One region of the Planococcus sp. MB-3u-03 genome, then DNA from elsewhere that is predicted to be linked to it. Evidence: riboswitches for the same ligand, from Rfam matches in the RefSeq annotation. Region 1 holds a riboswitch; each other region holds the start of a gene.

Region 1 (10,867 bases):
TTTAAGGACATCTGACGTGTCAACTTCGCCGTAGGGATTATCTTTGTAACAAAATACAGTTGATTTATGAAATGCCTTTACGTAGTCAATTTGTCCTGCGATAGCTTCTGTATTTATACTGTCATTACTTTTTCTTCTTTCTTTTTTTTATTTATTCTTTTTTTTTTTTTCTCTTTTTTTTGTATTTATTCTCTCTTTTTTCATCATTCTTTCTTTTCTTTTTTCTTTCTCTTCTTTTTATTTTTTTTCTTATATCCCTTCTTCAGAATCGTTCCACATTCTCGGTTTGTAGCCGCATTGCTCGACATAACCAGAAATTGTATTGATAAACCTTATATACTCTTCCTGGAAGTTATTTGTCCCTGGCACTTCGTCACCGCCTATTGAGAATATTTGGTGTCCTTTATATTTGTCTTGCTTAAATACAAAGGCTATTTCCTCGATCAAATGTTTAACGAGCATTGTTGCTTGAGGGTTATCAAAATAGTCAACTAAACCCTCATCAAAGTCTGACACGATCGATTTGTAAAAGTTTTCATCGAATTTTCTTTGACCAGTTTCAACCACCCTTTGAGTGGCTTGGAACATCAAAATCTGGAATGATCATCACATCTCTATCATTTGCATAAGCGATGAGTTCTAGAATTTCGCTTTTAACGAGGTATTGATCATTTGTTTTGTCAAAGTCTGACCTAGGATTTCAGAGAATAACCGGTATCCCTCTGCATCCGAAAATGTAATTGAAGATAATCTCCACCACCTGTTTGAATCTCATCGATAACGCGCATTAAGAACGTTACTGGCACATGACGTCTCGAAGTATCTAATATAATACCGCTGACCAATCGAGGCCGAGTGGCTTCTCCATGTAGATGTTTCGATAAATTAAAAGCTCTTTTAATACGGTTCTGCAAAATAAAACCTCCTGTATCTAAGGATATGGTTAAAGTAGTTTTGTTGCTTCCTAAGTATATCGATGTTTTAAAAGAAGTTAATAAAATTAATACACTTATTTTTCGACAAAATTTCACTATATAAATACAGAACACGAAAGTAGGTAGATTGATATGGATTTCTTTTCAGGACCATATGGTTTGGTCGCAAGCTTTGTTTTTGGTACCCATTTCTAATGGCACTTTTTTGGATGGCAGGATCTATTCTTTTTTTGAGAACAAAAGAAAAGAAACAAAGTGACATCGATATAGATGGATTTGATTGGCCGATGATTAGCATCCTCGTTCCTTGTTATAACGAAGAAGAAACGATTACGGATACCGTAAAAAATTTATCTGGGCTATCGTATCCCAAAAAGGAAATTATCTTAATAAATGATGGCTCAACCGATCAAACTGCTTCCCTTTTAGAGGAATTATCCAAAACATACAGTGAAGTAAGAGTGATTCAACTACAAGAAAACCGTGGGAAAGCAAATGCCTTACAAGTAGGATTATTTGCTTCAAAAGCTGAGTATTTAGTCTGCGTTGATGCAGATGCACTTTTAGCAGATACAGCCCCTTACTATATGATTCATCAGTTTTTTGTAAGTGGAGAGCGAGTAGGCGCCGTTACAGGAAGTCCATCTATTCGGAACCGAAATACGCTTTTGAGCCGAATGCAATTGGTTGAATATGCTTCAATTATTGGTGCGATTAAGCGCACACAAAGACTACTAGGAAAAGTAATGACGGTATCGGGAGTAGTTGTGACGTTTCGCAAAAAAGCATTAGTAGATGTCGGGTTATGGGATCGCGATATGATTACAGAAGACATTGCCGTTAGTTGGAAATTGCAAAAACGCTTTTGGGATGTTCGTTATGAACCTCGTGCAATTTGTTGGATGCTTGTTCCCGAAACACTCTTAGGTATTTGGCAACAGCGAATTCGTTGGGCACAAGGGGGACAAGAAGTCATCTTGCGTCATTGGCGCATCTTATTCAGCTGGAAACAAAGACGTCTATGGCTTATTTTTTTAGAGCAATGTATCAGTACACTCTGGGCTTTCAGTTGGTTATTTATTACACTGATCCTTGTTTTTTCAGCTAATGCCTTTCAAGACCTAATTTTTTGGTTGACATTAACTTCTTTTTTCCTTGTATTTATTAGTATGATTCAACTGTTCATCTCTCTTGTAATCGATTCTAGACATAACGGGGTGATGAAGTATTATTTTTGGGCCGCATGGTATCCGGCTATTTACTGGATGGTAAACACCCTAGTAGTCGTTGTTGCTTTACCAAGAGCCATTAAATCTCGTTACAAAGGAGGTTACGCTGTATGGTCAAGTCCAGATCGAGGTCTAAAGAAATCATGATCATTAGTGGAAATCGTTCAAATTTTAGATTTGTTGCCGATCTGCTTATTACTTTGTTTTTTTGGGTGTATACAGTGATTGTGATGATTTTCATTTTATCAGCTACTACTGGATTTAGTAATATTGTAACAAGAACGCTGAATACTACATTCAAAACAACAAACAGTGAAGTTCAAGCAGTAATTTTATTTGGATTTATCGTATTCATTGTTCTTTATTTAGTATTGTTTATTAATCGTCTTTATAATAAAAAACGATTTGGGAAATTAACTCGTCGAACTTACCCAGAGACCGTGACTGAGCGTGATCTACTTTCCTTGCAATTAATGAGTGTCGAAAACATTGAAAAACTCCAAAGCAACTATGTGGTTTTTGAAAGAAACCCCATTATTTCATTAGAAGAGGAAAAAATACATGAAGAAAGCGATTAAACTAATCATTATTCTAGCTTTAATATATGCATTTTTTTTGTTCAAGGATGATATCAAAGAAGAAGTGTTTACGGTAGATGAGTTAGCGATGTCTTTTCCAGAAGAACTAAACAAAGAGAGTTGCCTTGGTTTAAACTATCACCGTGTGTTAGAAGATACTACGCTTGTTCGAATAAGCAGATGGCTATTAAACTCGGATGAATTGGTTAAGTACAGCGTAGTAACTACAGAATTCGAAGAACAATTAACGTCGTTAGCCGATGCAGGAGCTGTTTTCTTGTCAGAAGACGAATTCCTTCAAGCAAAGAAATCAGGAACCTTCCCATCAAAATGTGTATGGGTTTCTTTTGACGACATCGATTACTCAGTTTACAAAAATGCATTTCCGATTTTGAAAAACAAACGTTCCATTTACCATGTTTGTCATTGCAGGACGCGTTGGAGATACAGACTTCAGTAACTTAAAATGGCAACATGGGATCAAATAAGAAAATGGAAAAGAGTGGACTTGCCAGCGTGGGATCTCATACGTATAAAATGCATCGATTTGAAAACGAAACTCCCATATTTCTTGTTCCAGAAAATAGAGAGGCGTTTAAAAGCGATTTGAAAAAGCATTGAAGTTATTGAAAAAAGAGCTTGAAATAACTGTACGTAGCTTCGCTTATCCATACGGGAATACTGATGACTTTACGGCTCAGGCACTACGGGATCAAGGGCTAGAAGCAGGATATATTTAGCACCGCAAACAATAGTGCCGACAGATGATAATTTTACATCAATCGTGTACTTGTTAACGATGCAACACATCGCAAAGTCATTCTTCCTTTCATTAAAAGTCAGTAAGGTTCAAAAAGAGCATCATATAGGTAGTACATTCTAAAAGTTAAGTTTGAACGCTAACTTTTGGTATTTATCACCAATCTTGATGTTCTTTTCTTTTCATCTTTATACGAATAGGTAATAGCTTCTTTTAAATCTGACCCTTATTTTTCGTGCCATTCATTTTATCGCAGCCATAAGCTATTCATGCATTCAACTGTACATATACATTTTATAATTCTGTTGAAAATCAAACGTATACCAAAAGAACGATAGAAAAATATGGTTTACTTCCAACACTGGTACATGAGATCCATAAGACACCAACAAAAATCGTCACGACCGTATTTGGCGCACCTATTCAAAAGAAACAGCTCTGCCCGTATGACCCAGAAAGAGATGCTGGACTTTCTTCTAACGTTTAATTAGGTCACCCCAAAAGTACTCAATTACAACACGTCCTTGCAACTGCAAGCCCACAAATAAATTAATCTAAAAACGAGAAACTTTCGTTGTTAAATATAGTAGTGAAGAAGTCATGCTGAATGTCATATCTTTGACAGAATTACTTGTATTTCTTAGAATTCCGATGACTAGCTCAGTTAAACACCTTAATAAAAATATAAATCAAAGAAAGATGATGGTTATATTGAAGAAAGATTGCGAAAATATCCTATCAACAGAAGTAGGAATAGAGGAATCTATTCTGGATTCTTTGCGAGATCAAATTTGTTTGATTGATGCAACTGGCTCTATTCTTTTTGCAAATAATGAATGGCTTCAATTTGCATTAAGAAGTGGCGAAACTTTAGCGAGTTATGGTATTGGAATGAATTATTTAGAACAATGTGAGAATGAGCCTCTACTGTATCAGGGGCTACAAGCGATATTGACAGGACAGAAAGACTCTTTTAATTTCGAACAATCCTGTCACTCTCCTACTATAAAAAGATGGTTTTTGATGCAAGCTACGCCTCTTCAAACCGAGGAATCTATTGAAGGAGTAGTTATTCGCTATGTAGACATTACCAAACAGAAACTTCTAGAACTTCAATTAAAAGAATTGGCAGATCAAGATCCTTTGACCTCTTTATATAATCGTCGTTATTTTATGGAGCAACTAGCTAAAGCATCAGATTGCACGCTTCATGATGGTAGATTTTTGGCCTTGTTATGTATCGATATAGACAATTTCAAAGCCATTAACGATACTTATGGACATCCTGCAGGAGACCATGTACTAAAAGAATTGGCAAATCAACTTAAAGAAGGCACAAGACTTGTGGACACTGTAGCACGTATAGGTGGAGACGAATTTGCTATCTTATTGCCCGACATCACTCAAGTTGAAGTGAAACTTATTGCTGACAGGTTACTCCTATCTATTCAGCAATTGACCATTCACTATCAAGATTGCCTGCTTGAGTTTACCGTATCGATTGGAGGGGAATTTTCACTGATAAAATGCCGCTTACTTCTATGATGGAGGTAGTAGATAAATCCTTATATAGCAAAAGATAAAGGGAAGAATAAAGTAGTCATTAGTTGAAAGTATATGGGATCTAATACAATTTATAAACTGTCTCCTAAATAGGGCGCGAATCGCAAGAATAAAAATTTAGTTTTATTTAAATAATCATTTCAAAAGTATTCGTAATAGCGCACTTTTGAAAAAGGAGAAAAGATGCGCAATGGACAGCCTCTTCTCTCCTTTTTCTGTATAAGTAACTTCCGATAAATTCATGATATGTAAACTAAATTAATGGTTAACCTAGAATTGTCAAAAATAAAGGTTTTTAGCAATTAAATTTTTATATTATTGGCCGCCTTTTATGGGGCTCAATCGTTTCTTGAAGCTAGACCAATATTACTTAATTTTGTTCAGAATTCATATTTTCCACAAATGTTATTCCAATTGGTAATTCAGCTATCATAGAATATCCGATTGGAATAAAAGATGCATGGACACGTATATGGCTGACTTTTTAGTCATAATTATTCTCCTAACAGTTTACTAATAATTTCTAGCGGAAAATTTGTTAAGCCATGAATGATGACGAGAGCCCAAAATTTCGATATTTTGACCATAAAAGCCCCAAAAATAATCCCATGAGTCCATGATTAGCAATGGAATTTGCTATAGTCACATCAATAGTGCCGGCGCTCTGAATAGTAACGTGCCAAACAGCCCATAACAAAGCAGATACACAAATGGCTGGCCAAGTTCCTAAAAAGCTCCAATCGAGTTTGTAACCAAACACGATAAAATAATTCTTCCAGAACACTGTTTAATAAGAAGGAAACTAAAGCACCGGTCAATAAAATAAGAAAATTTATTTCGTATGTATTAGACTCTGCAGAACCCCAAGGACTGAAATAATACATAAATATCCATACAAAACGGGTATGAGAGCAAATTTCCACTGTTTTTGCAGAGTGTGAGTAGAATTTTATTTTGTACGGCTTCCACTTGAAAATTATAAGAGGAACAAAAGAAGAAAAATAAGTTTGTAAATATAAAAATAGTCAAAAACGTTTTCAGCAGGCGTTATAATTAAAGCGAGAAAATATAAAAGAGCAGTAAACAATAGATAATGCGTTTGTGCCTTTAGAGTCTGTTTTTCCCCCTCATGTAAGCAGGGGGATTTTGGGTTTTTATATGGTAAAAAATATAAAACAATAAAAGGTATCCCGACTATTAACCAGTGCCGCCACAGTAAAAGTGAATCATCAAAATCTGCACTTACAATAATACGCCCGTTATTTGATAGAACAATCCATATAGAGGACACTATTAGAATGACTAGGGTTGTATAAGTTAAGTAAGAGTTCTTAGATGTAGTTATCATGTCTTTCCTCCCTTTTTTTGCGTGCCAATCTAGAAATTTCTTTTCCGACTTTGTCCGTTCAGCATTATAACGCTTCCGCTCATTGCTCCAGTTCAATTTACTTCTCCTTCTTCAACTCGTTTACTTCGTAAAAATCTATGATTTTATCAATGTATTCAATTACGTTTTCTTCCAAAAAGATTAATCCGGCTTTTTCTGGTGCTTCCTTTTGTAGGCTCCAATACTTTTCAATTAGTGCTTTATCACTGTTAAACGCTTCGTCAAGGAACAATATAAGTTTTCTAGCCAAGGTCTGAGATTTCATCGAGCTTGGGTTTTCATGCTTTTGTTCCCTGGCTGTTCTCAATAAGTAAACTATGTCCATAGATTCCTTCTCACCCATATGAAATAGGGGATTGTTAAAAACCTTCCTTTCTTTTTCACTAAAGTATTCTTTCAAATAAGCCATTTGCTTAACTTGATCTTCTCCCGTTTGCCCTATGTATTGGAATAGGTTGGTCCAACTAATGTCTTGTTCAATAAAAGATAGTTGCTGGGTTAACCTGAGCATTTTTTCCAGATAATCAAGGTGTGCTTTTTCTTTTGCAATAATAATCAATTGCTCTTCAAAAATGTCCTCCCAGTCATTTTCATTTAAAATAGATTTGATCTGTTCTAATTGAAATCCTAGTTTCTTTAAAGCGATAACCCGCTGCAGAATTAGAATATCTTCTTTTGAATAATAACGATAACCTGAATCTGCAATTCGGGAAGGTGTTAATAGATCGATTTCATTGTAATAGCGCAGTGTTCGAACAGTCAGGTTTAATTCTTTTGCCACTTTCCCAATACTATACATAAGCCACCTCCGTTTGTGCTTTCATTATTAGTATAACTCTGCCGTAAACGGAAGAGTCAACAGGCGGTATAAACTTTTCTGTAAATTTTATAAGCATATGGACCCTTAGTCCAAAAACCGTTCGTAAAAGTACACTTTTCCGAACGCTCTCAAAACAGCTTAATAAAGCGCGAAAAATGTTCGTAAACATACCAAAACACTTTACGAACGTTCGCTGGTTCTCGATGACTTTTACGAACGTTTTTCAACTCCTAGTGAAATACTGATTATGATCCATTCGCCTATGTACGGAGCCATGCCCAAAGCGGCCGACGCGGTGCCTCCCCTGTAACCTTTATTCAAGCTCCAAACAATTTCATTCTCCTCTCCTAAATCCAAATCAAAAGTGCTACACTGAAACTAAGTAAATAATCATGCAGGGAAAAGGTGCTGATTCGTCAGCGTAACAGGGAATCCGGTGAAAATCCGGAGCTGTTTCCGCAACTGTAAGTGCGTATGAAATAAGAGATGCCACTGGGGAGACCCGGGAAGGCCTTAGAGTAAAGCGATGCACAAGCCAGGAGACCTACCTTTTTCTGAACGTATTTTTGCTCTTCGGAAGATAAGAGGATCTACGGCAACTTTTTCCTATGGACAGCCTTGTGCTGGATATTCGCAATCGTGCCACTCTCTTCGTTGAGAGTGGCTTTTTTTGTCTCTTTTTGAAAGCGATACGTCTGCTGATATTTACGGATTCTATCCAGGAGGTGAACAAATGAAAAAAAAACATGCGCTACCTGTGCTACCCGTTCATGCGGGAAAGCGCTTCGACGGTCGATTTCGAGATCCGCACCGATTCCTTGACGACACGGATCGGCGAAGCCATCGCGGTCAACGATGTCCCGCAAATCATCGATGATTTGCGCTGCCTGCAGCCGATGGTTTATCACTTGAACGGCTCGGTGCGCGGGAAACTCGCGATTACCGAACAAGACCTCGCCGAGCTCAGCGACTTGTACGACCGCTACGTGGCGGAAGTGAAAGAGGAAATCGGCCAGTTCGTCCTGCCGCAAGGAACCCACGCTGCGTGCATTCTTCACGTCTGCCGCAGCGAAGCGAAAAAGTCCGTCCGCGCCCTGCACCATGTGATGCTTGAGCGCGAAGTGCCGGAGCATTTGATGGACTATGCCAACCTGCTCGCCAATGTCTTTTTTGTCATGGCCGTGTATGCCAATAAGCAGCACGGCGTCGATGAAATCCCATTCGTCAGCAAATCCTATCCAACAAAACGCATGAAGAAAAAGGAGACTCACTCGTGAAAATCAAATCATTTCTCTTACTCAGCATTCCACTCTCTTTAACACTCGGTGCTTGCCAAGATGATACTGCCGAAGTACCGGCAACAGACGAAACAACAGAAGAAACGCCAACTGAAACTGCAAGCGACGCACCGTACACGGTCACCGATGACCGCGGCGAAGAACTCGAATTCGAGCAAGCGCCTGAAACGATCGTGTCGCTCATCCCGAGCAACACCGAGATCGTCTTTGCACTCGATTCCGGCGATCAATTGGTCGGCGTTACCGACTATGACAACTACCCGGAAGCGGCACAGGACATCGAACGCGTCAGTGATTCCGTGGAATTCAATGCCGAGAAAATCATCCAGCTCGACCCGGATGTCGTTTTGGCTTATTCAACCGGCGAGGCACCGCCTGCCCTTTCCCAACTTGAAGATGCCGACATTCCGGTATTCGTTATCGAATCGGCTACTTCATTCGATGAAGTATACGGCGATATCGAACAAATCGCCTCTGTTCTTGCCAAGGAAGAAAAAGGCGCTGAAGTGATCGAAGGCATCCAAACGCAAATCGAAGATGTCCAAGAACGCCTTGCAGCGGTCGAAGAGCAAAAAGAAGTGTACGTGGAAATCAGCCCGTCCCCTGAAATTTACACAACCGGTAAATCGACGTTCATGCAGGAAATCCTAAACCACGCCCAAGTGACCAATGTCTTCGAGGACCTGGAAGGCTGGCCGAATATCTCTGAAGAAGAAGTCATCACCCGCGATCCCGAAGTCATCTTGACGACCGTGTCTTACGTGGAAGATGCCGTCGGTGATATCGAAGCGCGCGACAGCTGGTCGGATGTGGAGGCGATTGAGAATGACGAAGTGCATTTCATCGATTCCGACATCACTTCCCGCCCTGGGCCGCGCATCGGTGAAGCGGTGCAGTTAGTTGCGGAAACGGTTTATCCGGAATTGATGGAATAAGTTTATTCATTTGCGCTTCACTCAACAAGCACAGACATTCCCTAAGCTATTTCACTGTTTATAAAGTCCTGCATCATAACGGCGCAAGTCCTGCTCTCACTCTGTTTCAGAGGGAATGAATAGTCTACTCATCAATAAAAAAGGCGCAACCGATTAAGTCGGTTACGCCTTTTTTCTATTCATAATCCCGCTTCATCGCGGATGTCCTGCTCGGTTATCGCCCCGCCCTTTCCAGTCCCATTGACGTCTTCAAGTTTAACGTCCAGTTCTTTCGCGAGATGGCGAAGTCTTGGCGACACGCGGGTAAAGCTCGCTGTCTCTTGTGACGCTTCGTTTTCCTCCGCCTGTTCGAGATGGACTTTTTCAGAAGCCCCCGTGTTCTCGGCAGCTTGTCCTTTTGGGTCGATGACTGCAAGCAATGTACCAGCTTTGGCGGAATCTCCGCGCTTCACGTGGATTTTCTTCACCGTCCCACCCGTTTCGGCACGGATTTCAGACACCGCTTTTTCCGTCTGCACTTCACACAGCACGGCGCCTTCTTCGACGTAATCGCCTTCATCAACGAACCACAGGACAATCAAGCTCTCATCGGTATCTTCAGACAGCTTCGGCAAAGTCACATCATGCATCCAATCGCCTCCTTTACGCTTCATCCATCATCTGCTTGACTGTCTCGACGATTTTATCCGGCCCCGGCAAGACGAAATCTTCCAGCACATGGCTGTACGGAATCGGCACATCCGGAATCGCCAGGCGCTTGATCGGCGATTCAAGTTCATAGAGCGCTTCTTCCGAGACGATGGCCGCGATTTCAGCTGTCATGCCATACGAGCGGTAATCCTCATCGACGACGACCAGCCGATGCGTTTTCTTCACTGAATTGAGGATGGTATCTTTATCGATCGGCGCCAAGGATCGCAGGTCGATGACTTCCGCTTCGATGCCATCTTGTGCCAATCGCTCTGCCGCTTCCATCGCATAATGCGTCATCATCTGGATGCCGACGATGGTTACGTCTTTGCCTTCCCGCATGACATTCGCTTTGTCGAGCGGCACGGTATACGATTCTTCCGGCACATGGCCGACCGCATAATCGAGCTGGTCCATCCACCCGAGTCCTTGAAGTGATTTATGGAACATGAAAACGACCGGATTGTCGTCGCGTATCGCGGACGTCATCATGCCTTTTAAGTCATGTGGCGTGCTCGGTGCGACCACTTTCATCCCCGGCATATGCGCAAATGTCGCATACAAAGTCTGGGAATGCTGCGCAGCATCGCTATAACCGCCGCCGACCGAAGTCATGAGCACCATCGGGAGGCGCACATTGCCGCCCGCCATATTCGGGATTTTCGCCATATG
Region 2 (10,867 bases), 980 kb from region 1:
GTGTTGGAACGTGATAAAGTGAAAGTAACGAACAGCGAAGTCACAGCGACAGTTTCCTTGCTGGGCGATAAAACAGACGGCGGCGTGAAACTCGCAGTGCGCCTCGAAGTGGATATCGACGGCCTGGAAGATGGCAAGAAACAGGAATACGTCGACAAAGCCCACGCGTATTGCCCATATTCCAAAGCGATCAAAGATTCAGTGGACGTGGAGATTGTCGTTCGATAAGCAGAAAAACAGGTGATGACATGGACAAACCAACCAAGCTGGAACAGCAACTATGCTTTGAAGTGTATAAAGCGTCGAGCAATTTCTCGAAACTTTATGCGAAGACCTTAGAACCGTTCGGCCTGACCTTTACGCAGTATTTGGTCTTGCTCGTGTTGTGGGAAGAAGACGGCTTGACGATGAAAGAAATCGGGGGGCAACTCGGCCTCGGCACCGGCACGCTCAACCCGATCATCAACCGAATGATTCAAAATGGCCGCATCGTGAAAGAACAATCGGCTGAAGACCGCCGCGCTTTCCGGATTTCTTTGACGGAAAAGTCGCGTGCGGATGAAAAGCCGATTGAGCAGGCCATTCACGACAAGATTACCAGCTGCAATTATCTCGATGTCAATGCCATCGAACTGATGAACAACCTGAAAGCCTTAAATGCATTTTTCGGCGAGATGGATTTATGAAAATTCATGGAAACAGGAGTGATGAATGATGGGAATCTACGATATTAAGGTCACCGATGCCAGCGGGGAAGAGTATAAGCTCGAACGCTACAAAGGCCAGCCGATGGTCATCGTCAACACGGCGACCAAATGCGGCCTGCGCGGCCAGTTTGACGGCCTCGAAAAGATTTACCAGCGCTACAAAGATGAAGGCCTAGTCGTACTTGGCTTTCCGTCCGATCAGTTCGGCCAGGAAGTCGGGGAAGCGGCAGATGCCGAATCGTCGTGCCGCATGACTTACGGCGTCACGTTCCCGATGCACGACATCATCAAAGTGAACGGAAAAGATGCGCACCCGCTGTTCGATCATTTGACGTCGAACACGAAAGGCTTCCTGTCGAGCGGCATCAAATGGAATTTCACGAAGTTCCTTGTCGACCCGAATGGCAAAGTCGTGGCGAGGTTCGCACCGAAAGATACGCCTGATTCGATGCACAAAGATATCCAGAAAGTGCTCGAGGCCTAAACACGAACTGTTCACGAAAGCGGCGGGATGTGGTAAGCTGAACGTCACGATGAGTGAACGGGAGTGAAAGAAATGGGCAAAGCGAAAGCAAAATCAAAAAGCGGCGTAGGCCAAGGAACCGGCAAAAAAGGCTGGAACCGTTGGGAAAAAGGCAAAAACAAAGCCAAAAGTTTTAAGCCGTATACAAGCAAAGACAATAAAGAAGCCACGAACCAAAAAGGAAAGCAGCCAGAAGCTGAATCTGAATGGGTCGATGGATAACAAAAACCGCGCAGGCAATTGCGCGGTCTTTTTATTTCCTGGGAAATAGAGGGGGGAGCGGAGATAGCGTTTGGAGTTTTACTAAGAGCTAATCCAAAGCTAGACAGCGCAGTTGATGTGAAGAACAAATAGAATGCTGAAATCATTCGAAATGACCTCCACACTATCTTATTACATGCCCATCCAGGGAAGCGATTTCCCCACTAGCCGGCAACGTATACAGAAGCAGAGCTGGTTAATCATACTCCACACAATGAAATTTCCAAGCAGCCGAGCGCAAAGGGGTGAGCCGACGCAATAAGACAGGCGCTCTTCTTGGCTTATTGAGAGAGGCCAACCCAAAGTCCGGCGGTGACTACCAAGATGATGCATAACTGGAACGCCTGAACGATTTCACAAGTAAGCTCTCGCTGTCTTCACCGAAGCCTGCCCCGGGAAGCGATTTCCCCACTAGCCGGCAACTAACTAAAGAAATAAAACTATTTAAACAGTCTACTCACAATGAAATCTCCGAGCCGCCGAGCGCAAAAGGGTGAGCCGAAGCAATAAGACAGACGCTCTTCCTGGCTTATTGCGAGAGGCCAACCCAAAGCCCGGAGGCGACTACTAAAATGAAGCATAAACCAACCACTGGAACGATTCTAGAAGCAAACTCTCGCCATCTATACACAACCAGCAAGATTCAACGAACCACGTATCAAAAATTAACTACAAATTGAAAGTTTTATACGAAAAACACGCCAGCAACTAGACCCTTTTTCACTTTCTACAGGAAGTGCGAGAAAATCCTTGCGGCGAAATTCGAACTGGTCTATAGTGAAACTACAAGATTTGGTGATGATGTAAAATTTCAACACCATATATAGTGATACCGCAACAAAGGTGCCCAATATGGGCTGAATAGGGAATCCGGTGAAATCCCGGAGCTGTTCCCGCAACTGTAAGCGCAGACGAACCATGAAATCCCACTGTCCAATGGACGGGAAGGGCATGGGAGAGTGACGCGCGAGCCAGGAGACCTGCCTCTGTTGTCGTTTTGCACTTCTCCGGGAATTGGGAAGGATGACAAAGGTTTGGTTTGTGCGGCCCAAGTGTGCCCACCTAATTAACTTGCGTTTATGCCCCCATTCTCTTCGGAGAGTGGGGGCTTTTTTGTTTTTATAAGGAGGAATTCGTTATGCATAGAGAACAACTTCCGGCTGGCGTATCCAGGACCATCCAGTCCCGGCTCGTCTTGCCGCCGGATACCAATCATATGGGCACGATTTTCGGGGGCACCGTCCTCGCGTATATCGACGAAATCGCCGCCATCTCGGCAATGAAACATAGCCGCCGCGCAGTCGTGACCGCATCGATCGACAACGTCAATTTCCTGTCCTCGGCAAAAGTCGGCGATATCTTGATTTTGGAAGGCGTCGTCATTTCAACAGGCCGGACCTCGATGGAAGTGTACGTCAAAGCAGAATGCCAGCACATCGAAAGCGGCACGCGCAGTTTGACGACCACTTCGATTTTAACGATGGTGGCCGTGGATGCAGAAGGTCGGCCGACGCCGGTCGCAGGCGTAGTACCGGAAACGGAAAATGAAAAACGTTTGTTTGAGAACGCACAGGAGCGAAAAGAACGCCGAATGATCGCAAACGAATACGCAAAGGAGCTGTGTTGAAATGACTTTAGGGGCAGTAGAACGCGATAAAAAAATTCAAGATGCACTTGACCGGGTGTCGATGGACGAGCCGCATTGGACCTTCGAAGCAGCAGGATTGTATTTGGAGAAATTATACGAACAAGCTGCACAAACGCGCGGCTATAGCGCAGCGAACAAATACGATGATTTTTACGGGTTGATCGAGGGGCTGAGCCGACTCGGCATTTATTCGAAAGATTTGCTGGAAGCTTATTCCGAGGACGAAATCCGTGTATTAGGCCAAGAAATTGCGCCAGAACGCGATGAATTATTCAATTACATAGGCCTGTTTTTATTGGCGGATCGTTATTTGGCAAAAGACTATGACGGGCGTGTGTGGGAATTGCCGCAGGAGCGGTTTCTTGTCATCGCGATGACCTTGATGCAAAAAGAGCCGAAAGTGCGCCGCCTCGAACTCGTCAAAGAAGCATATTGGGCGATGAGCAATTTGTATATGACAGTGGCGACACCGACCTTATCGAATGCCGGGAAGAGCTTCGGGCAAATGTCCTCGTGCTTTATCGACACAGTAGCGGATTCGCTTGATGGCATTTACCAGAACAACTGGGACGTCGCGCGCCTCAGTAAAGACGGCGGCGGCCTCGGCGTTTATTACGGGAAAGTGCGCGCACTTGGTTCCGACATCCGTAAATTCAAAGGCAATTCGTCAGGCGTCATCCCGTGGATTCGCCTGCTTAACGACACAGCCGTCAGCGTCGACCAGCTTGGCCAGCGCCAAGGCGCAGTGGCAGTTTACCTTGATGTATTCCATAAAGACATCATGAATGGCTTCTTGGATTTGAAAACAAATAACGGCGATGAGCGCCGCAAAGCACACGATATTTTCACCGGCGTGTCGATTCCGGATTTGTTTATGCAAAAATTGCAGGAAACGGATGACAACGGCCGCAGCATCGGCGAATGGCATACGTTTTGCCCGCACGAAGTCAAGCAAGTGATGGGCTGGAAAGACGACCAGGGCAATCCGCTTGGCCTGGAAGATTTCTACGATGAAACGGACCGTAAATACTTTACGGAAAAATACGAGGAAGCGGTCAACCATCCTTTATTGGCCAGAAAATCGTTCCGTGCGATGGATGTTATGGCGCGCATCATGGTGTCGCAACTCGAGACCGGAACGCCGTACATGTTCTACCGCGACGAAGTGAACCGCCAAAACCCAAACAAGCACTTGCGCGGCATTGGCAAAACATCTATCTACTGCAGTAATCTGTGCAGTGAAATCGCACAGAACATGTCGCCGACTGAAATTATCAAAGAATACAAAGACGAAGAAGGCAATTTGGTCACTGTGAAAAAACCGGGCGATTTCGTCGTCTGCAATTTATCGTCCATCAACTTGCCAAGAGCGGTGCAGGCGGACGTCTTATCCCGCCTCATCCCGATTCAATTGCGCATGCTCGATAATGTCATCGACTTGAACACGATTTCGGTCGGCCAGGCAGAAGTGACGAATGGCAAGTACCGCGCCGTTGGGTTAGGAACATTCGGTTGGCATCATCTGCTGGCGCTTCGCAGCATCCATTGGGAAACAGAAGAAGCGGTCGAGTATGCAGACAGTTTGTACGAAGAAATCGCTTGGCACACCATCCGCGCATCTGCGGGATTGGCAGAGGAAAAAGGGGCTTTCAGTGAATTCCAGAATTCCGAATGGCATACAGGCAGCTTTTTCGAGCGCCGCGGCTACAACAGTGAACGCTGGGACGCGCTGCGCCGCAAAGTTGCAGCATCTGGTGTCCGCAATGGCTGGATGATGGCTGTTGCGCCGAACTCGTCGACCGCTAAAATTGGCGGTTCGACAGACGGCATCGATCCGCTGTATGCCGTCGAATACGCAGAAGAGAAAAAGAATTTCCGCTTTAATGTAACGGCACCGGACCTCAATCACCGGACATATGACTATTACCGCCGCGCACGCCACGTGCTCGACCAAAAATGGAGCATCCGCCAAAATGCCGCGAGACAGCGCCATATCGACCAGTCGATCAGTTTTAATTTGTATGTGCCGCACACGATCCGCGCTAAGGAATTGCTGGAGTTGCACCTCGAAGCGTGGAATTGCGGATTGAAGACGAGCTATTATGTGCGCAGCACGTCGCAGGAAGAAATCGAAGCATGCGAGGCATGTGAAAGCTAAGAAAGGATGAGGAGTATGCAAACCTTAACGAAACAACCATTGATGGACCCGGATGCACCGAACCGCTCGACCGCCATTGTCGGCGGGGCGAGCTCCGGCTTGCTCAATTGGAACGATATCGCCCATCCGCATATGTATGAACTGTACCAAGCGCTGCTGGCGAACTTCTGGAAAGCGCAGGAAATCAATATGCAGGATGATATTAAAAATTGGGACTCACTATCGGATACCGAAAAAGACGTCTTTTTGCGCATCAACACACAACTCGCGTCTCTTGACAGCCTGCAGACGCCGACGATGACTCAAGTAATGGACTATGTCAGCGATTCGAGCTTCAAGTCGATTTTTGCCGTCATCGCCCAGCAGGAAGCGGTCCATACCGAGTCGTATTCCTACGTACTCAGTTCACTCGTGCCACTTGATGAACAGAACCGGCGCTTTGACGAAGCAAAGAACGACCCGCTCGTCAGAAAGCGCAACGCACGGATCTTATCTGCGTACGAAGCGTTCCGTACGGAGCCCAATCTGGAAAACTTATTGAAGCTTGCGGTCAATTCGATTAACTTGGAAGGCATTTATTTCTATGCGGGCTTTGCGTTTTTCTACCACCTAGCCCGCCAGCAGAAAATGCTCAAAACGAGCACGATGATCAGCTATATCCAGCGTGACGAAATGCAGCACGCCTATTTCGTTTCCCAGTTTATCCGTATCTTGATCGCAGAAAACCCGGAACTCGCGACAGATGAGATGAACGACTGGATCCGCGATGAAGTAGCGCACGCCGTCGAACTCGAAAAAGAATGGGCACAGCATATCCTAGGGGATATCGACGGCCTGGATCTTGATGAGTTCAACGAATACGTCGAGTATTTGGCAAACAAGCGACTGCGCCAAATCGGCCTCGGCAACCTCTATGAAACACGCGATAACCCGATGCCGTGGATCCGCGTCTTCGGCGATGAGATGATGAACAGTACGAAGTCGGATTTCTTCGAACAGAAATCACGCGCCTATACGAAAGTATCGGAGTCGAACGGCTTTGACGAATTATAAACCGAACGTCGCAATTGTCTATGCTTCTGCGACGGGGCATACCGAATGCCTCGCCCGTATGGTAGTGGATGCATTCGTGCGGCAGGGGCTGCAGCCGGATGTTTTTCGAGTGAAAGAATTCAATCTCTCTAAACTATCCCGTTACGATATAGTTTTAGTCGGTACTTATACGTGGATGAACGGGGAAATCCCGAAGCAGCTGCATGGCCTGTACGAAGCGATGGAACAGCAGGATAAGACGCACATCACAGGCGTATTCGGAACAGGAGACCGCTGCTTTGCGACGTATTGTGGCGCGGTAGATCTGTTCCGGGACATGCTGCATGCGACAACCGTCTTAGCCGCAACGCTCAAAGTCGAACAGATGCCGTCTGCGGATGACCGTCTGCGCTGTGATGCGTTCGCGAAAAGTGTGTTGACGAAATACAGCCATCATAAAGGCGTGCCCTTAGCTGCCAACTTTTGAAAGTCTCCTGTAGTTTCTCCTTTTGACAAGCGGGTATAGAGCTAATAAGGAACTGAAACAGAGGAGGAAGGTCTATGGCACAACAGAAATGGCTGAAAGTCGGCGCAGCTGCAATATTGTCTGCGGGAATGCTTGCTGCTTGCGGCGGCGAGGAAGACGAGCCGGAGATGGAGCAAGAAACGGATGTCATGCCGGGCGAGAATCAAGGGGATTCGGAAGATAATGAAGATGATGAAGAAGATGAAGAAGATTGATTTTGTATAAGTAAGTGTAGGCCTATAGTTTCCCTTTTTGAACGATTTATCTTATACTATTCACGAACGGGAAGCCATAGTATTTCCGATCAGGCATTAATTATCACTGCTCAAAAACATACAACTCTAATTTGGTAAAATGGAACAGACTATAGCGCTGGAACCAACGCCGAAAAAAGCCCTTGCTTGGGTTTTTTTCGGCGTTTTCTTTTCGGCGTAATTTGCTTTAAGAAAGGGGAACGATATGAAAATCGAACACACTATCATGGACCTGGCACAACAGGTCGGTAACTTGCTTGAGGCAGAAACCGATACCACGGACATGGAATGCCTGATCAAGAAAAACCGGACCGTAACCATTCAATTGCATGATAAAAGTTTTGATTGCACACTGGAACACGATATATCGTTTCGAAACCTGAAATCCGATGGCTCTGCCATGAATGAAGCAGACATTTACCTGCTCCCTGAAGAAGTGCCGTTATTTACGCAAGCATTGCAGCAATACCCGATTGCCTTGCCGACAGAATTTGAACAAAGCATCGACTCGAACCCGAATATTGTGTGTCTGCGCCTGATTGCAGAGGAACCGCCGGAGAATTTCGCCGCACGGCTCGCTGCCGCATTGCGCCAGATCGATTAAATAGACAAAACCCGGACGCCTGGCGATCCGGGTTTTTAGTATGCATCCTTTATTTGGAAAATGAGGGTCAGCATGTTATTGTGGGCATGCTGGCAGATTTAATTATCTAAAGTGGCGAATCTAGATAAACTAGCTTTGTGCTTTACGGATGAGGCTATTTATAGTCAGTGTTCCGTTAAGTAAACTTAATTCGGAAATGCTTCTGTTTGCATGCTATTGCATAAGCTATACTTAATCGCCTCACTCCCTTTATAATGAAACTACGCAACATTTCACTTGAAGAGGAGTTTTTCCCGTGATTGTCATCATCGATCATTATGATTCATTTACATATAATCTGGTCCATTACTTCGAACGGCTCGGTGCGCGTGTGGAGGTCTTCCAGAATGACCAGGCCGTGCTCCAAGACATCGAAGCCTTATCACCGGAGCTGATTGTGCTGTCGCCAGGGCCGGGCAAGCCTTTGCAGCCAGGCGTCGGGACCAAAGCGCTCGAACAGCTCAGCGGGACTGTGCCAATACTCGGCGTGTGCCTGGGCCACCAGAGCATTGTCGAGTTTTACGGAGGCAAAGTCCGTAAAGGCGCACAGCCTGTCCACGGCAAAGTATCGGAAGTGGTACACAGCGGGCAGGGAGTTTTTGCGGGGTTGAGTTCACCGACGCCGGTCGTGCGTTATCATTCGCTCGTGGCAGAAATCGATACGCTTCCAGACATTCTCGAAGTGACGGCAACAGCAGAGGATGGCAGCATCATGGGCGTGCGCCACAAAGAATTGCCGGTCGAGGGCATCCAATTTCATCCCGAATCGATTTTGACGAAGGATGGGTTTCAAATGCTTGCGACTGCCTATCAGAACGCCCAATTATGGAATCGTGAGAAGAAAGGAGGCGCACATGATGGCCCCTTATCTGCAGTTTGATTTTGCGAAAGACGACGGAACGCCGGAGACGATCGCCTTTTCCGAACCGCACGCGGTGCTTGAAGCGAAGTCGCTTAAGGACGTGGCAGCCGTTTTTGAACAAGTCGACCGTTACACGTCACAAGGCTATTACGCGGCGGGCTATGTCTCCTACGAAGCGGCGCCTGCTTTCCATCCGGAAATGGCTGTGCATGAGGGAGCCGAAATGCCGCTCGTCTGGTTTGGCATCTATAGCGAAACACAAGCGCCAACACCTTCAGGCGATGGAAATTATGAAGTGTCGGCCTGGACGCTCGAAGGCTCCGTGGCTGAGTACAAGAACGGCATCCAGAAAATCCGCCAGGCGATCGAAGAAGGCGATACTTATCAAGTGAATTACACGGAACGCCTCACCGCTGGATTCAACGGGGATGCGAAAGCATTTTACCAGCAGCTTGCACGTAACCAGCAAGCAGATTACAGCGCTTACTTAGATATCGGGCGCCATCAGATTTTGTCGGCATCGCCCGAATTATTCTTCCGCATCGACGGCCCGCGTATCCGCACGAAGCCGATGAAAGGCACCGCACCGCGCGGCAGGACGAGCTGGGAAGATGAGGCCATTTTGGATGTGCTGCTCGAATCGGAAAAAGAACGCGCCGAGAACTTGATGATCGTCGATCTATTGCGAAACGATATGAGCCGACTCGCCAAGCGGGGAACAGTGCAAGTGCCGAAGCTGTTTGAAGCGGAAAAATACCCGACTGTCCATCAGCTCACGTCAACAGTAGAAGCTGAACTGCCGGAAGGGCTCAGCGTATTCGACTGGTTCCAGGCATTGTTTCCGTGCGGCTCAATCACTGGCGCGCCGAAAGTCAGCACGATGAGCTACATCGCCGAACTCGAACAGACGCCGCGGGAAGTCTACTGCGGCGCAATCGGCTACATCACGCCAGGAAAAAATGCCGTCTTCAACGTGCCGATCCGTACCGTCGTCATCGATCAGGACAAATCGGCTGCACGCTACGGCGTAGGCGGCGGCATCACCTGGGATTCGACATCCGAAGGCGAGTACGAGGAGCTATTGACGAAAGCCCGCGTGCTGACCGACCAGCGTCCGGAATTCGCCTTGCTCGAATCGCTCAAGCTGGAAGACGGAAACTATCCGCTGGTCGCGCTTCACCTCGCGAGGCTGAAAAAAAGCGCGGCATATTTCCGTTTTGCATGGGATGAAGAGGCTGTGGCGAAACAATTGGAATCACTTGCCTCACAGTATGCGACAGGCCTTTTCAAAGTTCGCCTGACGCTTGAGCGCAGCGGCAGGATGGAGCTGACTGCACAGCCGGCAGCCCGAATCGAGCAGCCGATCCGCTGCGCACTCGCCAAATCGCCGGTCGACAACCGAAATGCATTTCTCTATCACAAAACGACCAACCGCGGCATCTATGAACAGCACCAACAGCACGCACCTGACGCTTTTTCCGTACTGCTATGGAATGAACGTGAAGAATTGACCGAGTTCACCATCGGCAACCTGGTCGCAGAAAAAGACGGCCGTTTCTACACGCCGCCTGTCTCAAGCGGCCTGCTCGGCGGCACCTATCGCGAACAGCTGATTGAAGAAGGGCGCATCGAAACGAAAGTGCTGAAAAAAGAAGAGCTCGGCACATTCGACGCCATCTGGTTCATCAACAGCGTCCGCGGATGGATGAAAGTGGAAATTGATACTCATGCTATGTGAAAATAGCAGTTAAAAAAGCCGGCCCTTCCATCACGGAAGAGCCGGCTTTTCTATATTACGCATTGACGGTAGCTTTAGGTTTCAATACTTCTTCGGATTCGGCAATGGCTTCTTGGCGGAACGTATCGAGCATATCGCACGGGCGCCCGACAAAATCCATTTTGCCGTCTTTTAATTTCACAATGCGGTCGGCGAGGATATGCGCGTCTTTTTCATCGTGGGTTACGAAGATGGAGGTGATGTTCGCCTTTTTCAAAATCTCCCGAAGATCTTTGCGAATTTTCCCTTGCAACTCGGCATCCAAATTACTGAACGGTTCATCCAGCAGGATCAAATGAGGGTTCGGCGCAATCGCTCGGGCAATTGCCACACGCTGCTGCTGGCCGCCGCTCAATTGATGCGGATAGCGCTTTTCGTATTCTTCCAATTCGACGAGTTCAAGCATTTCGCGCATGCGCCGCTTCTTGTCAGCTTTTTTCATGCCTGACAAGCCGAACATGATATTCGCGGCAACC
Region 3 (10,867 bases), 1.1 Mb from region 1:
CATCCTGTCGTGTGGAGTGTTCATTGTGTTTAACATTTGGCTGGCCAAAATCAATCTGAACAAACAGTAAGCGGGTTCCCTTTGCGCACTACAGAAGCTCAGTCCATCCATAACGGGCTGGGCTTCTTTTTCGATCACCTAAAATCACCATCCTCCGGGATACTCGTCAAAAAAATCACTTTCAAAATAGTGCAAAAATATTTTGCGCAAAAATTTTAGATATTTAAATTTTTGAAAAAATCATTTGCACCTCTTCGAAGCTCATGGCAAAATAGTTGAAAAGGCTTTCATTATCTTGCATTGAGGAGATGAATCATGAAAAATCAACAGAAAATAGAAATTCCTTTTGTTATGGCGTTAATTCCATTCATCGTCATGATCAGTATCATGGCAATTACCATCATCAAATTTGGCGGTAGCCCGCACGTCCCGTTATTGATCGGTGCGGCAATTGCTGCCCTGATCGGCTGGCGCTACGGATATAAATGGGAAATCATCGAGGAAGGCGCTTATAAAGGCATCCGCATGGCGCTTCCGGCGATTGTCATCATCCTTCTCGTCGGTTTGATCATCGGAGCTTGGATTGGCGGCGGGATTGTGGCCACGATGATCTATTACGGATTGAAAATCATCACCCCTTCCCTATTCCTCGTGACCATCTGCATCATTTGCGCGATTGTCACTTTGGCCATAGGCAGTTCCTGGTCGACAATGGGAACGATCGGCGTCGCGGGAATGGGCATCGGCGTGAGCATGGGCATCCCTGCTGCCATGGTAGCAGGCGCGGTCATTTCCGGTGCTTATTTCGGCGACAAAATGTCCCCGCTGTCTGACACAACCAATTTGGCGGCCGGAATTACCGAAACGCCTTTGTTCACGCATATTAAGCATATGGTGTATACGACGATTCCTGGCCTCATCATTGCGTTAGTCGCTTACTTTATTCTCGGCAGGCAGTTTGCCGGCACTGCCGTGGATATCGGCAACATCAACAGCATCCTTTCCGCATTGGAAAGCAATTTCGTCATCTCCCCTTGGCTGTTGCTCGTGCCGCTTGCGGTCATCGTCTTGGTAGCGAAAAAGGTTCCTGCACTGCCGGCTTTGACGATTGGCGTGTTGCTCGGCTGGCTGTGCTATGTGTTTATCCAAGGCGGCAGCGTGGCCGATGCCGTCAATACGCTTCACGACGGATTCGTGATTTCGAGCGGCAATGAAATGGTAGATAATTTGTTCAACCGCGGCGGCATCGAGTCGATGATGTACACGGTGTCCTTGACGATTGTCGCGATGATCTTCGGCGGCATCATGGAACAAGTGGGGATGCTCCAAGCGATCGTCAACCAAATTCTCAAGGTCGCGAAATCAGCAGGCAGCCTGATTGCCGCGACAATCGTTTCGGCCTTTTTCACGAATGCAACCGCTTCTGAACAATACATATCGATTCTTCTCCCAGGTAGAATGTACGCCAAAGCGTATCGGGACAAAAAACTGCATTCGAAAAACTTATCACGGGCATTGGAAGACGGCGGCACCGTCACTTCGCCTTTGATTCCCTGGAATACATGCGGCGTGTTTATCGTGGCGACTCTCGGCGTCAGCACCTTCGCCTATGCGCCTTACGCGATTCTGAACTATACCGTGCCGATTATCTCCATCTTCATGGCATTCTTTGGGCTGAAAGTCGAATTCTTGACCGAGCAGGAATTAAAAGCGCTGGAAGAAAAAGAAGCACGGCAATCGTCAAAACCCGGCGACAACGATGCTTCAGATTCTGTCCTGACCTAACTCAAAAAACATCAAGCTAATCAAAGCTTGATGTTTTTTGATTGTTGAAGAAGTCTATAATCCGCTATTAATTAATACTGAGCTTCCCTTTTCTATATTCAAAATCAATGTTCTAGCTAAGTATTTGGAGAAGCGTTCGCTCGACTCCAGTGGTAAAGCGAGACGACCGAGACCCCGCAAGGCGCAAAGCGACTGAGGAGGCTTGGGCGCGAGCCCACGGAAAGCGAGCGATAAGCTTCGGAAAATACGACTTTTCATTTTCTCGACAACCTAAAAACATCAAGCTAATCAAAGCTTGATGTTTTTAGATTGCCGGGCATCCATTCCCTATTCAAAAGAAAATTTTTATACAAACATTTATTAACAAATAAAAGGATTGTAACTACTCAGATATAGTAATATTGTAGACAGATATAAAGTAATTTGGAAAGAAATGTTAAAGACACTTGCAGATAGGCCCCAACGATCAGTTGGCGAGAATGGAGACATACTATGGTGAATGATCAATCGCGGTATTCGAGGCTTGCGAACATCACACGCATTGTAAATACAAAGCTGGATTTGCATGAAGTTCTGCAGCAGGTCACGACGGCTATTTCCGAGGAAATCGTCCGATGCGATTCTGTTGGGATCTTTTTGCCAGAAGGCGATGGCACGTACCGCGGCTTTGCGGGAAAGCCTGAGATGATGAGCAGCGTGACACTGCAATCGCAAGTGATCGATCCGAAAACAGACAATCTGGCAGCGGAATTGATAGCGACACGGAAAACCATTTATATAGCGGATACATCAACAGATAACCGGCCGGACTTGAAGCCAGTAGGCGCCTTCCAAATCAATTCCTTATTGGCGTTGCCGATTTCCTTTGAAAAGGAATTCATGGGGATGGTGTTCCTGTTCAATTACGGGACCCCGATGAATTTGACGCAATCAGAGATTGAAAGTGTCGAAGCTTATGTAAATATGGCAGCGGTCGCCATTCAAAACGCGAAGAGCTTCAATCAAAAAGAGAAATTATTGAGGGAAAAGCAATTATTGCTCGACCTTACCCGTGAACTATCTTTCTGTTCGACGATCCAGGAAAGCCTGAACGTTTGCTTCGGCTATTTGAAACAGGCGTTCGGCGAGGGTGATTTTGCCGCACATATCATAAAATCGCCGAGTACGAAAGACGGCACGTCGGTCCAATTTCATGCAGCCGACGGAATGGTCGCACAAGAATGGCAGGAGCATCTCGCTAAACTGGGGACCCAAAATTATTCGGAGTTGGTCACACATGCCGTCTCACAGAAAGAGCCAATCCGCACTGATATGGGCACGAACCAAGGGTTATTGCTAATTCCAATGATATCCATAGGAGAAGTCCACGGTGTGATTTCAGCGGTATGCTGCTGCTCGGAATCAGAAAGTGCCATTGAGTTGCAGATTGCTTTCGCCCAAGCCATTATCGAGGCCACCGCTCCGGTTTTTTCGAATTTATTGTACATGGATCAATTGGAAGGAATGGCCGAAGAGCGGACGAGTGCATTGTACGCCGCGAACAAGCGGGTCAATAGTGTGATCGAAAGCATCACGGACGGTTTTTTTGTGCTCAATAAAAACTGGGAATACACTTACATCAACCAGCATCTTTTTTTACCGAAAGGCAAAAAAGCAGACGAAGTGCTCGGCAAAAACATTTGGGATGTGTTTCCGGAAACTGTCGATACACTTACCTATAACGAGTTCCATCGCGCCATGATCGACCGGGTGACGGTTCGCTTTGAGTCGCAATCCGATGCGGAAGACTTTTGGTTTGAAATTACCGCCTATCCGTTTGATGACGGCATTTGCTGCGTGCTGAAAAACATCAAGGAAAAGAAGCAGTACGAGAAAGAACTAAAACGGCTGGCCAACTTGGATTTGATCGGCCAGATGGCGGCGGGAATCAGCCACGAGATTCGCAATCCGATGACAACGGTGCGCGGTTTTCTGCAACTGATGGTCATGAACGAACAATTGGAGCCGCATGCTGCGCATTTCAACCTGATGATCGCTGAATTGGACCGGGCGAATGCCATCATCACTGAATTTCTGTCCGTTGGCAATACGCGCACTTCGGACATGAAAATGATGAGCTTAAACACCATCCTTGATGATATTTCACCATTGATCAAAATCGATACAGCCAATCAGAACAAACAAATCCATATTTACACGCAGGAAGTGCCGGAACTACTATTGAATCATAATGAAATCCGGCAATTGATCATCAATTTATACCGCAACGGACTGGAAGCGATGGATGAAGGGCAGACACTGACCATCGGCACCTATCCGGAAAACGAAAATTACGTGGTGCTGGCAGTGCAGGATCAAGGCAGCGGCATCGATCCCGCTATCATCGACAAAATCGGCACGCCTTTCTATACGACAAAAGATGAAGGCACGGGACTCGGCCTAGGCATCTGTTACGCGGTGGCGGCACGCCATAATGCCACGATCACCATCGAAACAGGACCCGAAGGCACCATCTTCTTCACGAAGTTTCCGGTTGAACCAAAGGCAGATGGTGAGCCTAATAAATAAAATTTCAGTTTCCCGACAAGTAGAAAAAACATCAAGCCAATTAAAGCTTGATGTTTTTTTCTATTTATAGAGCTCTAGTTGTGTAAATGAATTCGAAGTTGCTGCAAAAACAAATTCGCTGCACTGGAGAAAACCTGATGCTTTTTCCAAATGATATTTAAGTTCGCTTCTAGTTTTGGGCGCAATGGGATAAAACACAGTTTGCTGTCTTCGCCAGTATTCACTAACTTATCCAGACACAATGCATAGCCAATGTTTTCTTCCACCATCAATGCCGCGTTGTAGATCAAATTGTAAGTTCCAACCACACGCAGGTCCTCAATATTTTTCCCGAACCAGCCGGACATTTCATTGCTGACCGCCGTTTGGCGAGAAATCAGCAAGGGCTTATCCATCAAATCTTCAGGCTGGATAAACGGACGTTGTGCGAGCGGGCTGTCTTTTCGCATTAATACACCCCAACGGTCAGTCGCTGGCAGCTTTATATAATCGTATCTCTGCTTGTCCATCGGTTCGATGACAATACCGAAATCCAGCAAGCCATTCTTCAATTTATCGGTGATGTCGTCCGCGTTGCCGCTGTAAAGATGGAAACGGATACCCGAGTGGTTTTCGAGCAGCTCTTTGCATGCTTTCGCAATGAATCGCATCGCTTCGGTTTCACCGCCGCCAATATAAACTTCCCCGCCAATCTCTTGTTTCGTCCCTTTCAAATTAGCTTCGGTTTTCTCGGTCAATTCCACGATTTCCTTCGCTTTATTGAACAGGAACAGCCCTTCTTCCGTTAAGGTGATTTTCCGATTTCCCCGTTCAAATAAAGTCGTCCCGAGTTCCGCTTCCAGTTCTTTCAATTGCCGGGATAATGTCGGTTGAGACAAATGCAGCTGTTTGGCCGCAGCCGAAATGTTTTGTTCTTTCGCTACCGCAATAAAGTAGCGCAATACGCGAAGTTCCATAATAGCCTCTTTTTCTTATGCTCAAAAAGCATAATAGATTATTTGATATAGGTATTGGATATCTGAATCCTATCATTTTATGATGGGAACGAATAGATAATTATTTTGAAGGAGGAATTCTACATGGCAATTGAAGGAAAAGTCATTATCATTATGGGAGCATCCAGCGGCATCGGAGAAGCAACAGCCAGAATTTTAGCCGAAAAAGGCGCCAAGTTGGTATTGGCAGCGCGCAGAGAAGAGCGCTTGAAAGAGATCAAGGAATCACTGCCGGAAGCACACATCGTCTACAGAAAAGCTGATGTATCAAATCATGAAGAAGTGCAGCAAGTCATTGATTTGGCGATTGCCGAGTACGGTCAATTGGATGTACTGTTCAATAACGCCGGGATTATGCCGACCGCCCCGTTGGCTGAAACGCGACGCGACGAATGGAAAAACATGCTGGATATCAATGTCATGGGGGTGCTGAATGGCATTGCAGCGGCGTTGCCGAAGATGGTCGAACAAAAATCTGGCCACATCATCTCCACCGATTCTGTGGCAGGGCATGTGGTCTACCCGCATTCAGCCGTTTACTGCGGAACCAAATTTGCTGTCCGGGCCATTATGGAAGGCTTGAGACAAGAGCAGCGTGAAAACAACATCAAATCCACGATTATCTCACCGGGCGCTGTCCTGACCGAATTGTATACAACCATCAATGACAAAGAAGCATCGGCAGCTCTTCACCAAGCCCAATCAGAGTGGGGACTTGCCGCAGAAGATATTGCCCAGGCAGTCGCTTATGTCATCGATACACCGGATCGCGTTTCGGTCAGCGATATGATCATTCGCCCGACAGCTCAAGAGGTATAAAGAGAATAGAATAAGGAAAGGCGGTTTTCAGATGGAGATGCAAGAGTTTATCGATTTTTACAAAGCAGGCAAACCCATTTCAAGTACGGATAAAGAATTGCACGGCCTATTGGTGCAAAGCAGTTTTCAAGCCCTGAAAATCATGGTGGAGTTGAACTCAACCTTCAACACACAAGAAGAAATCGTCGCGCTGTTCTCTCAACTGACAGGCGCACCAGTCGACGCTTCGTTTTTATGTTTGCCTCCCTTCCACACGGACTTCGGCAAGAACATACGCATTGGCAAAAATGTGTTCATCAATACCGGTTGTTCGTTCCAGGACCGGGGCGGCATCACCATCGGCAATGGCTCATTGATCGGCATGAATGTCTCGATCGCTACCTTGAATCATGGCTTGCCCTTGGAAACAAGAGGCACCACCACGCCCTCTCCTGTAGTTATCGGCGAAAACGTATGGATTGGATCAAACGCCACCATCCTTCCCGGCGTGACGATCGGGGACAATGCCGTTGTGGCGGCAGGGGCTGTCGTTTCAAAAGACGTCCCTTCAAACACGGTAGTGGCAGGAGTCCCGGCAAAGGCCATAAAGAAAATTACGGAATAGCTGCGAATCATTTATTCACTAATTGGATGAGCGATAAAAAGAACGCATCGAGTCTAGGACTTGATGCGTTCTTCAACTATATAAGCCTTTTATCCATCATTTTCGGCGAAATCAAGAGCGACCGTGATATCCCCCTCTCCGACCGCTTGAGTAAATCTTTCCACATTTTCGATATAGCCGAGACGGGTATATTGATGGGAAGTTGAAAGCTTGTCATAAAAGAATACCAGGCAATCGTCTCCGTAAAGCATAATGTCCCCCGCATTAATATGCCCTGGGCTCTCAGAATTTGTTGGGAGCCTTTCTGAAAGATAAAAGAACTTTTCATTTCCATGAAGATCTTCCATATCTATGGTTAACGGAAGCAATTCAAGCAATGCTTCGGTTGTCTCGCTTTCGTAAAGTTGTGCTGAGAACACTTCGTTCCCTATTTGCAATTCTAAAGCAAGTAGATTTGCCATCTCCGCTTCCTCCCTTTCCTGGTTATCCCCGTTGCTTGGTTGTTCTTCAGCATTCGGCGCATCTCTTTCATCCGTTTCGCTCGCATCACAAGCACTTAAGCCAAGAGCCATGAGGATGATACCTAATGGCAAAGCTGTTTTTCATTTTCATTTCCCCTTCCTGTTGAGACTATGGAGAAATTTACTGAATCTAAATTAAGTAGGCTGATTTACTCGTCTTAAATAGATATTTTATATTTTCAATATCATCATAAAGCGATGGAATTCAAATGACCAATACCTATATCAAATAGTCCGGTATATGTTTTGGGCATACGATCTTTAAAAATGCCTTCAATTTAAAAACCGGACTCCATAGAGGAAGTCCGGCTTTTTGTTCTTTACCATCCACTATTTTCTAGTAGTATCGAAAAACACATTTCTTCTTACATTGTGCTCTTGTGGGCCGCGTAAGCAGATAAGCCGAGTAATTGGTAAACCGCTGCCACGTTCATATGGCTGCGAACTTGTGCCGCTAGAAAATCATACGCTTCTTCCCTTCGCTGGGCATCGGGTTTCACATCGTCTTCCAATGGTTCTAACCCTTTTTTGACTCGCAATTCATTGACTAGTTCACGCGTGAATTTCCGGTTATGGAAAATGCCATGGAGGTATGTGCCGATCACGCTTCCATCTGCACTGACTGCCCCGTCCATCCGGCCGTCCGACAGCTGCATAAATGGCAGAGCCTCCCCGCGGATAGTTGATCTTCCCAAATGAATTTCGTAGCCTGTTAGCGTTTGCCCGTCTTTTACTTGCTTGCCGGTCATTAAAACGGTTTTCTTATCCCCGACAAACACCGTGTCCACCGGCAGCAAGGAAAGGCCGCTTGCCGCTCCGCCTTCCCCGTCAACCGCTTCATGATCTACGAGTGATTCCCCAAGCAATTGAAAACCTCCGCAAACCCCAAAGATCTTGGTGCCTTGCTCGTGCAGCTGTTGAATCGCTCGATCAAAGCCGTTTTCTTTGAGCCACGCAGCATCAGCCAATGTGTTTTTGGTTCCGGGAATGACGAGCAGGTCAGGTGTACCGAGATCTTCGACTTTTCCGACCAAACGAACGCCCGTTTCCGGTTCATCGAAAAACGGGTCTATATCTGTGAAATTCGAGATTCGTGGGAGCCGGATGACGGCTATATCTACAGCAAACTCTCCTGGTTTCGGTTTTTTAAACCGCAGCGATGACAATGCAAGAGAATCTTCTGCATCGATTTGGACATCGAGATAAGGCAAGACCCCGAGCACCGGAATGCCTGTTTCTTTCTCCAGCCAGTCAATGCCATCATCGAGCAGCTCACGCATGCCACGGAATTTATTGATGATGATTCCTTTTACACGAATTCGTTCCGATTCATCGAGCAAAGCGAGCGTTCCGACGATAGCGGCGAACGCACCACCCTTGTCGATATCCACCACTAAAATGACGGCGGCATCTGCCAAGTGGGCCATGCGCATATTGGCAATGTCTTTATCCTTCAAATTGATTTCTGCAGGGCTACCGGCACCTTCAAGTACCAGCACGTCAAAATCCTGCTGCAGCCTGCGCATCGACTGCTCGACCGCCGGCATCACTTGCTGCAAGAAATCGTCGCGATAGGTTTTTGCATTCATGTCCATAAAGTGCCGGCCATGGACAATGACTTCTGACACCATGTCCTGCTTTGGCTTGAGCAAAATTGGATTCATATCAAAAGTCGCCGGAATACGGGCTGCTTCTGCTTGAACGCCCTGCGCCCTGCCGATTTCGCCGGCTGCTTCTGTCACAAACGAATTCAGCGCCATGTTCTGTGATTTAAACGGAGCCACACGGAAGCCATCGTCTGAAAAAATTCGGCATAGCGCTGTACAAATCAAGCTTTTCCCCACATCGGAAGCTGTTCCTTGAATCATAATCGAAACTGCTGGCATACTTTTCCCTCCACTCGCCAAAATAGAAAAATCCCCCGCGTGCCGCAAGGGATTGAGAAAAAACAGCAAAAAAAAGGCTGACTTCCAGCTTGTCCTTGCAAGCAAACGGGCATCCGCATAAAGGCAGGTCTCCTGGCTCGTGATCATCGCCTTCTGAATCTTCCCGAAGCATCGCTTCAGTGGCTTTTTCAGATGGCTCTCACTTACAGTGGCGGGACCGCGCCGGAATTCAACCGGCTTCCCTTTTAACTCATGTTCAAGACATAAGCAACTTTATGCATTGGATTCAAACTCTATTTTTCTTTTCATTATATACACAGTCATTCTTTCCTCACTAGCTTTACTTTTTTCATCTGTTACACCAACTGCTATACAAGCAATCGCACGCTCTATAAAATAAGAGAAAACACTAACTGAAGAGGAGAATGCCCGATGCCAAAGACAGCTTTATTAATCGTTGATGCCCAAAACGAGATGTTCGACCCAGCCAATCCCGTCCATCAAAGTGAACAATTGCTGGAGAATTTGCAGTCGTTGATCAAAAAAGCGCGTTCAGCCGATGTTCCCGTCATTTATGTGCAGCATAACGACGCCGGCCTTGTAGAAGGCACCGACTTTTGGCAAATCCATTCGTCCGTCACTCCTGAAGAAAGGGATACCGTCGTTCAAAAATGGACGCCTGATTCCTTCCATGAAACAAAGTTGCTAGAGGTATTGAAAAACAATGGCATCCAAAACCTTGTCATTGCCGGCAACCAGACTGAGCATTGTATAAATGCGACCACACGCAGCGCCAGCCAGCTGGGATTTGACGTGACACTCGCCAAAGACGCACACGGCACTTGGGATTCGGAAACAATGAGCGCACAGGAAATTATCGACCACCATAATGGCCTATTAAGCGAGTTTGTCACCTTGCAGGAGACGAAGGATATCGAGTTTTTGGGACGAGCTTAAATAACCCACGTACCTCGATAAAAAATTACAATTACTCTTCCCGGAATTTATTTTGGGAGGAGTTTTTTTATGAGAAAGTGAAGCTTTTGAGTTATGCATAAGATGCAGTCCACTAAAAAAGAAGAAACTCATATTAGAGTTTCTTCACTTCCAGTAATTCGTCATATATAAACATATATAATTATGAAACTCTGCTTTTAAAGTGTTATGGAACAGGCTATTGCATGTATCATTTTTTCTAGCAATTTCACCTTCTCTTGTTATTCCTCAAAACTCAATCAGTGAACCCTCATTAAAAGGGGTTATATAATGGTGCTCATCGAACCAATACTGGCTACACATCACACGGTCTGCTAATCACAACATTTATGTGATGTTTCGGAGACTTTTTGGCATTGTTCTCTTCAAAGAGGTGAAAAAAGCCTTTTGTGGAAAGCTTTAGGGTGGAATGGTTCATCTGTATTTATTTTACTCATCTTCTATGTTAAAATTTACTTAGTCTACTAAATGTATTATTTGGTTAAGTAAATGTACAGTTGATTTAATTTTCTTTTAGATAAGTTAAAGAATATATAAAATTATGGGAGGCAGAAAAATGAAGTTTGGAATTATAGGTGCAGGCCCCATTGGAGCCAGTCTTACTAAGAAATTAGTGAAAAATGGACATGAGGTCAAAATTGCCGATGCCCGGGACATTAAACATTTGGAAGGTAAGGACATTGCAGGAACACC

The links. A riboswitch is a leader RNA that binds a small molecule or an ion and turns the genes downstream of it on or off. The one in region 1 is predicted to bind cobalamin.
Region 2: linked by a shared signal. The riboswitch ahead of CW734_RS17380 (acyl-CoA thioesterase) and the one ahead of CW734_RS05375 (hypothetical protein) in region 1 are both predicted to bind cobalamin.
Region 3: linked by a shared signal. The riboswitch ahead of CW734_RS17000 (cobyric acid synthase) and the one ahead of CW734_RS05375 (hypothetical protein) in region 1 are both predicted to bind cobalamin.

Annotation. Positions count from the first base shown of each region.
Region 1 covers NZ_CP025135.1:824,660-835,526, reverse strand. The annotation lists gene CW734_RS18220 (hypothetical protein) at 250-591, opposite strand; gene CW734_RS19875 (hypothetical protein) at 560-634, opposite strand; gene pgaC (poly-beta-1,6-N-acetyl-D-glucosamine synthase) at 1,166-2,311, shown strand; gene CW734_RS05405 (hypothetical protein) at 2,275-2,742, shown strand; gene CW734_RS05400 (polysaccharide deacetylase family protein) at 2,726-3,202, shown strand; gene CW734_RS05395 (sensor domain-containing diguanylate cyclase) at 4,103-5,047, shown strand; gene CW734_RS18670 (CPBP family glutamic-type intramembrane protease) at 5,604-5,825, opposite strand; gene CW734_RS05380 (MerR family transcriptional regulator) at 6,511-7,251, opposite strand; cobalamin riboswitch at 7,659-7,838, shown strand; gene CW734_RS05375 (hypothetical protein) at 8,019-8,549, shown strand; gene CW734_RS05370 (ABC transporter substrate-binding protein) at 8,546-9,505, shown strand; gene CW734_RS05365 (biotin/lipoyl-containing protein) at 9,685-10,134, opposite strand; gene CW734_RS05360 (alpha-ketoacid dehydrogenase subunit beta) at 10,148-10,867, opposite strand, start outside.
Region 2 covers NZ_CP025135.1:3,223,185-3,234,051, reverse strand. The annotation lists gene CW734_RS17400 (organic hydroperoxide resistance protein) at 1-228, shown strand, start outside; gene CW734_RS17395 (transcriptional regulator, SarA/Rot family) at 249-686, shown strand; gene CW734_RS17390 (glutathione peroxidase) at 715-1,191, shown strand; gene CW734_RS17385 (DUF3934 domain-containing protein) at 1,264-1,452, shown strand; cobalamin riboswitch at 2,316-2,493, shown strand; gene CW734_RS17380 (acyl-CoA thioesterase) at 2,630-3,118, shown strand; gene CW734_RS17375 (ribonucleoside-diphosphate reductase subunit alpha) at 3,120-5,297, shown strand; gene CW734_RS17370 (ribonucleotide-diphosphate reductase subunit beta) at 5,304-6,350, shown strand; gene CW734_RS17365 (flavodoxin domain-containing protein) at 6,337-6,816, shown strand; gene CW734_RS17360 (hypothetical protein) at 6,891-7,070, shown strand; gene CW734_RS17355 (DUF1259 domain-containing protein) at 7,315-7,713, shown strand; gene CW734_RS17350 (anthranilate synthase component II) at 8,009-8,632, shown strand; gene pabB (aminodeoxychorismate synthase component I) at 8,607-10,352, shown strand; gene CW734_RS17340 (ABC transporter ATP-binding protein) at 10,408-10,867, opposite strand, start outside.
Region 3 covers NZ_CP025135.1:3,144,355-3,155,221, forward strand. The annotation lists gene CW734_RS16965 (ABC transporter permease) at 1-70, shown strand, start outside; gene nhaC (Na+/H+ antiporter NhaC) at 316-1,785, shown strand; gene CW734_RS16975 (GAF domain-containing sensor histidine kinase) at 2,278-4,353, shown strand; gene CW734_RS16980 (LysR family transcriptional regulator) at 4,428-5,309, opposite strand; gene CW734_RS16985 (SDR family oxidoreductase) at 5,433-6,167, shown strand; gene CW734_RS16990 (DapH/DapD/GlmU-related protein) at 6,199-6,771, shown strand; gene CW734_RS16995 (cyclophilin-like fold protein) at 6,861-7,343, opposite strand; gene CW734_RS17000 (cobyric acid synthase) at 7,658-9,178, opposite strand; cobalamin riboswitch at 9,284-9,468, opposite strand; gene CW734_RS17005 (cysteine hydrolase family protein) at 9,611-10,135, shown strand; gene CW734_RS17010 (NADPH-dependent F420 reductase) at 10,731-10,867, shown strand, end outside.